4 regions of the Noviherbaspirillum agri genome follow, and region 2 is predicted to be linked to each of the others. Evidence: predicted binding sites of a transcription regulator. Region 2 holds the regulator's gene; each other region holds the start of a gene.
The links. Region 2 encodes FNR, which switches genes on or off when oxygen is low (the NO sensors DNR and NnrR bind a similar motif). Its sites were predicted from a motif close to TTGATNNNNATCAA; they were not measured.

Region 1 (2,203 bases), on a different contig from region 2:
CACGCCATCAGGTCGGTCATCGCCTGGCGCCCGCCGAGCAGGTACTGCTGCACGATCAGCGACCAGATCAGGTCGTGCGAGCGCAGCAGCTGGAAGGCGCCGGCCATCTGGCTGTTGTCCAGGTAGCCCTGGTCCCACATGATGTCTTCCAGGTAGTTGAGCTGGCTGTCGTCGATGAACAGCGTCAGCTCGCCCGCCTCGGTGAAGTCGGTTTGCGCCGCCAGCAGCGTCATCGAATTGAGACGCTCGTCGCGGATCTGCGCCAGATAGGCGGCCGCCATCGACAGCAACGTGCCGCCGAGGCAGTAGCCGACGGCATTGACCTTGCTGTCGGGGACGATTGCGGCGATCGCATTGAGCGCTTCCAGCACGCCCAGTCGCAGATAGTCCTCCATGTCGAGGTCGCGGTCCTTCGGCGCCGGGTTGTGCCAGGAGATCATGAATACCGTGTGGCCGCGCTCGACCAGGTAGCGCACCAGCGAATTGTGCGGCGACAGGTCGAGGATGTAGTACTTCATGATCCATGCCGGCACGATCAGCATCGGCTCCGAGTGCACGTCCTTCGTCGCCGGTGCGTACTGGATCAGTTCGATCAGCCGGTTGCGGTAGACGACTTTCCCGGGCGTGACGGCAACCTGTTGGCCCGGGATGAAATTCTCGGTACCGGTCGGTGGCTTGCCGCCGGCGTGGCGCTCGAGATCCTCGACGAAGTTCATCGCGCCGCGCACCAGGTTCATGCCGCCTTCGCGCACGGTGGCGTCGAGCACATCGGGATTAGTCGCGACAAAGTTGACTGGGGACATCATGTCGAGCAACTGGCGTGCGACGAACGACACGACCTGCTCGTGATGCGGCGACACGCCGCCGATGCCGGTGGTGAAGTTGTACCACCATTGCTGGTTGAGCAGGAACGCCTGGTGGATCAAATTGAAGGGCCAGTTCTGCCAGCCCTTGCTGCGAAAGCGCCGGTCTTGCGGCAGTGGTTCGATGCAGGGATCGCACTTGCGGTCCGCCATCACGTGCGCAGCATAAATGGCAAAGCGTGCTGCCTTGCGCAAGGCCTTCTCCTGCAGCCGGCGCCATTTTCCCGGTGACACCGCCAGGTGCAGCGCCCAGTCCGTATAGGCCATCGCGAGGCTCGCCGGCGAGATGCTGCCCGTCACCTTGCCCAGCGCGGCATGGATGGAGCGGTCCAGCACGGCTGGCGGTTCGACGTCCGTCACCACCCACGGCACGGAAGGCGGGGTCACCCCTTTCTTGTCCGGTATGCCTGCCACTGCCTGCAGGTTCGTTTGCGGTCTGTCCATTGCATCCTCCCAAAGTGCGACGTTGCGACTCTCCCGGCGTCCGGAATGAACAACTTATTGTGCGCCCGTTCCTGCCTTTTTTGGCTTGAAAACACGCGCGATTTTCCATGCCGGGGGGCGGCCTGACGATTCCGATTGACCTGAGTCAAGAGCGGCAGGCGTGACGACGCCGTCCGGACAGTTCCTGCCATCAACGCTTGATGGCGCCGCTGCCGCATGAGGCGGTTTCTTGGGACGGGAAAATCACCGATATCGCCGATGAGAGTCATCCATGCTGCATTTCTTCTCCATGACAAGAAACCCAGCCTGCCTCGGCATGTCTGATGTAAATGCGGCATTTCCGCTGTGCCAGTAAACGTCCATGAATATTCCATTCCAAGAGGCAAGTCAGGCCGAGCATCTGTATCGGTTGATCATCGACAACGTGCTTGACGCCTTCATCGCCATCGATGACCAAAGCAGGATTCTCGAATGGAGCGTGCACGCGGAAACCATGTTCGGCTGGAAGAAGGCGGAAGTGCTCGGCAAGCCGCTAACTGATACGATCATTCCCCGTCGCTACCGCGAGGCGCACACAAGCGGGCTCAATCACTACCGCAAGACCGGCGAAGGCGAGTTCATCAACCGCCGGGTGGAAGTCACGGCGCGGCGCAAGGACGGCGAGGAGATTCCGGTCGAGCTCACGGTGACGCCGATCATGGGTCCGGGGGGCGCCACATTCTTTGCACTGGTGCGCGACCTGTCCCAGTCCCGTGCGCTGGAAGAGTCGCTGCAGCGCCAATGCAGCATTACCACCGCGGTGTTCAACAATGTGGCCGGCGCCATCGTTGTCGTCGACATGTCCGGGCGCGTCACGATGATCAATCCGGCTGCGCGGCGCCTGCTGCATGTGGACC
Region 2 (2,203 bases):
TGTCTGGGCCTGGCCGCAGGAACCCCAGATCACGCTCCACCCGATTACCGTTCCACATTGATTAACGCGTGGCGAGAGCAATGGTCTCGCCACGACGTTCGTTTCCTTCCTCTCTGTCCTTCTCGTTCACGACAGAAAATCAACCCTCTCTGCGCATTCCCGGAATCTCGAACATAATTCCCAGTATCGAGAAGTTATGCGTGTGCAAATGTTGTCTGATTGAACGTTTATGATGTACTTTTGCTAAATACATCCGTTTCAAGTTGAAAGGAGGGTAGTGTGATGACGCGACTGTTGATGGTCGTCTTGTGGCCGTCGTTCCTGGTGGCAATAGTCGCAGAAGGTTTCTTCTTTTCCCTCTTTGATCCGAACGACCTGTCGCTTGTGGGCAGTGATATCGATTTGACTCCGATGGCAGCGTATACCATCGGCTTCTTTATCTTCTGGCTATTCTGTTCCCTGGCCAGTATGTTGACGTGTTACCTGATCGGTACACCGAACGAGCGGAACACTCCACTCTAACTCTATTGCATCGGAAATTCGGTTAATGGTTCCGCCCCTGTGCAGGCAAACCCTGCCGGGGAGTGGACTGCCGCTTGATGCGGCAGTTTTTCGAAAATCTGACACAGCGCGTTCCGCCTGACCAGCTGTGAGCGAAGGTCAGGGGGAGCGAGTCCTTCGGCGGGATCCGGTGCTCAGCTGCAGGTACGGGTGCCGGCAGCAACTGCTTTCAGGGTTGCCGTATCGAGCAGTTCCAGTTCGCGGTTATTGACTTTGATCCAGCCTTGCTTCTTGAACTTGGACAGGAGGCGGCTGATGCTTTCAATCGTCAGGCCGAGGTAGTTGCCGATTTCCTCGCGCGTCATGCGCAGCTGGAAGGTCGTCGACGAATACCCGCGGACGGAATAGCGTGACGATAGGTTGGAGAGGAAGGCGGCAAAACGTTGTTCCGCACGCATATTTCCCAGCAGGAGCATAACGCTTTGTTCGCGTGTGATTTCCTGGCTCATCATGCGATGGAAATGATGCAGCAAGGTCGGCATCTCGGCGAAGAGGGCTTCCAGGCGAGCGAACGGGATTTCGCACACTTCGCTATCTTCGAGCGCAATGGCGTTGCAATGATGGCGGTCGGTGCTGATGGCGTCCATGCCGAGCAGTTCTCCCGCCATCTGGAAACCGGTGATTTGCTGGTCGCCGCTTGGATTGATCTGATGCGTCTTGAAATGCCCGAGCCGGATTGCATACAGATTGGTGAACGGGTCGCCCACGCGGTACAGGTGCGTATCTTTCGGCACCTTGCGGCGGCGGCCGATGATCTGGTCGAGCTTGTCCATGTCAGAGGCACCGAGTCCCATCGGCAGGCAAAGCTGATGCATGCTGCAAGCGGAGCAGCGAGTGCGCAAGTCCTGCACGTTGCCTGCGGACGAGGTAGACGGAACCGTCTGGGTCATGTCAGAGAAGTTCATGCGATGCAGAATCATAGTTGTGCTCGTTGTCCAGTTCACATCAAAGCCACAGTGGCCATTCGACTCATTAATTGAGCGAAATCAAGAATAGTGATGCAAATCCCGTACCAAGCACGTATTTTGAAATCAGGGATTGTGAAGCGAGGATTGATTGCGGGGTGCTGTCAGTAGTGCTGACGAACGATCGACCGCTATTTTAAGGCGTATTCGGCTCGCGCAGGACCGAAGGCCATTGAGTTTGGCAGCGTGACAACACAACGTGGCAGCGTATGGCAGCAGCTGCAACGCATTGCGGATTCCCGGATTTGGGAATGGAGTTGGTCTCAATTTCGAGGTTGACGCTTGTAGCCGCCAACCTCGTATCAAGCAGGGCTCTTATTGATTCGGCTGTGCCTTGTTGAACTGTGCCCTTTCCCCGGCCCCCTCCCACAAGCGGGAGAGGGAAGCCAGCGTGCGGCAAATCCATGCCGGATCGGTAATCGGGCTCGAATCAGTCTTTTCTCAAATTGATGAAGATATTCGCGGCAAAGGCAAGGATGCCAAGCGCTGCAAGGATCTCGGCGACGGCAAGGAGGGGGATGAGCTGACGCGATCCGAGCAGGACGAAGGTGAGCGCGAGGGACATGGCGGGCAGAGAAATATTCGTGGCCCAGAAATGGATGCGCGCGAGCCTGGCGGTGCCGGCAGTCGGAAAGACGCTGTACACAAGCCCGGCCAAGGCCATGGTTGCCCATCCG
Region 3 (2,203 bases), on a different contig from region 2:
CCACCATGTCCATGATGCGGGTTGCCGCTTTCCGCCCGGCCTCGTCCGGTACCGGATGCGCCGCCTCGACGACCTCAATCCGGCGGCATGCGGCACCATGGCCGTAGCGCGTCACCACCAGGCCGGACAGTTCTCCGTTCCAGTGCGACTCGACCGCTCTTGCCATCGCCGCCGCTCCCTTGCCTGCGCCAATGACAAGCGTGCGTCCGCCGGAAGGAGGTTCGGGCAAGAAGGGTGGCAGGCATTTGTCTGCGCTGACTGCGTCAACGGCACTGTTGTACATGTCGAGCAGCAGCTGGCGAGGATCGGTTACCGGCATGGTGAGGGCTTTCTCAACGGACTGAAACACAGGATTGTAGTGCGGCCTATTCTACGTGCCCGCATCCTGTGCCTGCATTCTGTGCTAGCCTCAGACGCCCTCCCAGAGCGGATATGAAAAGACCCGCAACCTCTCCGGTGGCGGGTCTCCTTCCTGCATCACGTGGGGTGTTTACTGCCGTTCAAGCGGCACAGTGTTCCGCATCCTGCAGCTTCGGCCGCCCTTTTCCTGCAATGACGCCACAGTAACTGGTATTGGAGACGCCACAATAGGCGGTCTGCCCATCTTGTTCTGCCGACTTGCCGGCGACAACGCCGCAATACGCCTGCTCTTTTTGCATCGCCTGATTGCCAGCCGCGACACCACAGTAGCCCGTGCTTGTGGCGCCGCAATAAGCGCTCACTTCTTCAAACTTGGCAGCGACTACCCCGCAGTAGGCGGTCGATTGCCCTGGCGTCGCAGGCTTTCCCGCCACGACACCGCAGTAAGCGGTCGTCTGCGCATCTTGCCGGCCGAACTCCTGCTGATACAGGCGCCGCATGGTCTCGGCAGCCCGAGCAAGGTTGGCAGCGTCCTCCGCGTCACGCATGCCAAAGTACGGAAAGTGGTGCAGGAAATAGCCGAAAACCGCTTCACAATCCTCGGCGTACTTCATGGTGTCGAGGATATGCGCATGCCAGAACTTGTCTACATGCGTGGTCGGCGCGACGACTTCATCGGGGAACCTGGCGATCAGTGCCAGGAAGCGGCGATATTCCAGCTCGTGCCGGTCGGCCTCTTCACGCCCCCAGCCCAGGCCTTCGCGCTTGTCCATCAGCTTGACTTTGATCGGGTCAAGATCCAGTGCAAAGATTGCTTCGACCATCTGGTCCGACGTTTTGTGATGGGAATTTCGGTTCATCGTCTGCCACCTTTCCTTGAGGGTGAATGCTACGGAAGATGCGACAGATGGCCGTTGCTCACCGACATGTTGCAGCCATGCCACCCTGTCGTCGAATTTACTCTAGCACGCGCTGATTCTTGCAAATTTGTAACATAATTGACGTGCCTCAATTTTCCTGTCGGCTACTCAAGAGGTGAAATAGAACCCTGAAACAATGGCAACGATTCTTTGAATCGCCTCCTTTCACTCCCACAGGGGCGCTTAGGCCCGCAACGCCCGATGCGAATTTCCCGCCGATTTGTCAAAGCGCTGTTCACATCCATCACCTGGTGGCTGGGGCTGGTGATTTCGCTCGTGCTGCACCTGCTTGTCATGCAAATGATCGAGGGCAAGAGCCGCGCACAGTTTGAGTACCACGCAGAGAACGCGCAACTTGCGGTGCAGAACAGGATGCGTTCGTACATCGATGTGCTGCGCGGTGTGAATGCCTTGTTCGCCACCAGCGACAAGGTGACGCGCGAGCAATTCCGTGCCTATGTGACGGAACTGAACCTGGAGCGCAGCTTCCCCGGCATCACCAACCTGAACTTCGCGGAGCACGTCCCGGCAAATCAAAAAGCCAAGTTTGAAGCTGCCGTGCGATCCGACACCAGCCTCGACAAGGACGGCTATCCCGGCTTCTCCATCAAGCCCGAGACAGAGCGCCCGGCATACCATGTGCTGACCTATATCGAACCGCTGAAGGATTACCCTGCCTCGTTCGGCCTTGATATTGCGTCGAACCGGTCTGTCGAAAAGGCATTGGCCGTATCGCGCGACAGCGGGCAATTGACCTCTTCCGGCCGGCTGATCCGCATTGCAGGTCCGAACAGGCATGTGGGCCTTGCGATGCGCATGCCGCTCTACCGCCGCGGGATGCCGCTCGAGTCGGTCGCCGAGCGGCGCGCCGCCTATTACGGCTCGGTCGGCGCCGGTTTTGACGTGAGCAAGCTCATGCTTGG
Region 4 (2,203 bases), on a different contig from region 2:
CCGACAGCTCATTGAAACGGGCAAGGCGCGCCTTGCTCTTGGCCTGGCGTCCCTTCGGATTCTGGCGTACCCACTCCAGTTCTTTCTGGATCGTTTTCTGGCGCGCAGATTCGGTCGCTTCTTCCTGCTTCAGGCGCGCTTCCTTCTGTTCCAGCCAGGAGCTGTAATTGCCCTTCCACGGAATGCCGTGGCCGCGGTCGAGTTCGAGAATCCATTCCGCTGCATTGTCGAGGAAGTAGCGGTCGTGGGTAATGCCAACGACAGTGCCGGGGAAGCGCTGCAGGAACTGCTCCAGCCATTCCACCGATTCGGCATCGAGGTGGTTGGTCGGCTCGTCCAGCAGCAGCATGTCGGGCTTGGACAGCAGGAGCTTGCACAGCGCAACGCGGCGCTTTTCACCGCCGGACAGCACGCCGATCTTGGCATCCCACGGCGGCAGGCGCAGCGCATCGGCCGCGATCTCCAGTTGCTGGTCGAGATTGCCGCCGCCGGAAGTCGCAATAATCGCTTCCAGACGGGCCTGTTCGGCTGCGAGCGCGTCGAAGTCGGCATCCGGTTCCGCATAGGCGGCGTACACCGCATCGAGCTTGGTCTGCGCTTCGGCGACTTCGCCTAGGCCGGATTCAACTGCCTGGCGCACGGTCATCTCCGGATCAAGCTGCGGCTCCTGCGGCAGGTAGCCAATGTTCAGGCCCGGCATCGGCACCGCTTCACCCTCGATGTCCTTGTCGATGCCGGCCATGATCTTCAAGAGTGTCGACTTGCCGGAGCCGTTCAAGCCCAGCACGCCGATCTTGGCGCCGGGGAAAAAGGACAGCGAGATGTCTTTGAGGATCTGGCGCTTGGGCGGGACGATCTTGCCCACGCGGTTCATGGTGTAGACGTATTGAGCCATAGAAATACCGGTGATGAAACGGAGATAAGGGAAGAGTGCAAGGATACCTGATGGCGTGCCAGAGCGGGGTGCACAGCGCAGCCCGGGGTTTCACAAATTACTGAAAACCAAAAACCTACAGAATGTAGGGCTACTTTGATTCAGATCAACCATGTAATTGATGCAAATCAATAGACTGATTTGCAGTTTTACACACTGGCAAATCTTCAAAAGGGAAAGAAAATGAAAAAATCTGCAGTCTTTTTGGCCCTCGCCGCCCTCGGCTTTGTTGCAACCGAAGCAATGGCACAAGGCCCATTGCTGGTTCGTGCACGTGCTGTACATATTGATACGGCGAATAAATCATCGGACGAGGGTGCAGGTGTACCGAAAGACGCAATTACCATCAGCAACAAAACCATTCCGGAAATTGATATTTCGTACTTTATTACTCCGAATATTGCTGCTGAATTGATCTTGACCTATCCGCAGAAGCACAAAGTTTATGCAGCAGGTACTAAGATCGGCACTTTCAAGCACTTGCCGCCGACCTTGAGCCTGCAATACCACTTCACGCCGGAAGCCAAGATCAGCCCGTACGTCGGTGCAGGTGTTAACTACACCCGCATCTCCGATGAAAAGCTCAATGGTGGATTGAGGCTTGAAAACGACAGCTTCGGCTATGCGTTACAAGCGGGCGTCGATTTCAAGCTCGACAAGAACTGGTCGATCAACCTCGACGTGAAGAAGGTACAGATTCGCGCCGACGTCAAGGCTGGCTCAACCAAGGTCAGCGAAGTCAAGGTCGATCCTCTGCTGATCGGTGTAGGTATCGGCTACCGCTTCTAATCAAGCGTCAGCGCACCAACGAAAAAGCCGGTCATCGACCGGCTTTTTTTCATGCGCGCTTGCGCAAATCCTGGCGCGCTCGCCATGTTTGCCAGACGCTCTCCAGCGAGTACACCGCCAGCGCGCCCCAGATCAGCGCAAAACCGGCGACGCGTGCCCCGGCGAAGGGTTCGTGATAGAGCCAGACGCCCAGCAGCAGCTGCAGCGTCGGGCCGATGTACTGAAGCAGACCGAGCAGCGAAAGCGGGATGCGGCGTGCGCCGGAGGCAAACAGCAGAAGCGGAATCGCCGTGATCGGGCCGGACGCGGCGAGCAGCCATTGCGTTCCCGTCGACGCGGACAGGAAGCCGTTGTGTCCCGAGCGCGCCAGCAGGAAAAGGTAGCCTGCTGCCAGCGGAAACAGCAGCAGCGTCTCCAGCGAGAGGCCCTCCAGCGCGCCGAGCGACGCCGTCTTGCGCAGCAACCCATACAAACCAAAGG

Region 1: ACYVIA_RS11160 (PHA/PHB synthase family protein) is a predicted target of FNR. The motif match lies at 1,443-1,456, and genes of this name have one in related genera.
Region 3: ACYVIA_RS20975 (glycine-rich domain-containing protein) is a predicted target of FNR. The motif match lies at 1,359-1,372, and genes of this name have one in related genera.
Region 4: ACYVIA_RS11085 (OmpW/AlkL family protein) is a predicted target of FNR. The motif match lies at 1,053-1,066, and genes of this name have one in related genera.

The regions. Positions count from the first base shown of each region.
Region 1 is NZ_BAAGWA010000005.1:128,328-130,530, forward strand. Features, by position in the region: gene ACYVIA_RS11160 (PHA/PHB synthase family protein) at 1-1,307, opposite strand, end outside; gene ACYVIA_RS11165 (sensor domain-containing protein) at 1,669-2,203, shown strand, end outside.
Region 2 is NZ_BAAGWA010000011.1:114,339-116,541, reverse strand. Features, by position in the region: gene ACYVIA_RS17280 (FixH family protein) at 1-61, shown strand, start outside; gene ACYVIA_RS17275 (hypothetical protein) at 283-522, shown strand; gene fnr (fumarate/nitrate reduction transcriptional regulator Fnr) at 696-1,451, opposite strand; gene ACYVIA_RS17265 (hypothetical protein) at 1,957-2,203, opposite strand, start outside.
Region 3 is NZ_BAAGWA010000020.1:25,333-27,535, reverse strand. Features, by position in the region: gene ACYVIA_RS20980 (glycerate kinase type-2 family protein) at 1-319, opposite strand, end outside; gene ACYVIA_RS20975 (glycine-rich domain-containing protein) at 501-1,220, opposite strand; gene ACYVIA_RS20970 (sensor histidine kinase) at 1,482-2,203, shown strand, end outside.
Region 4 is NZ_BAAGWA010000005.1:107,384-109,586, forward strand. Features, by position in the region: gene ettA (energy-dependent translational throttle protein EttA) at 1-895, opposite strand, end outside; gene ACYVIA_RS11085 (OmpW/AlkL family protein) at 1,118-1,723, shown strand; gene rarD (EamA family transporter RarD) at 1,773-2,203, opposite strand, start outside.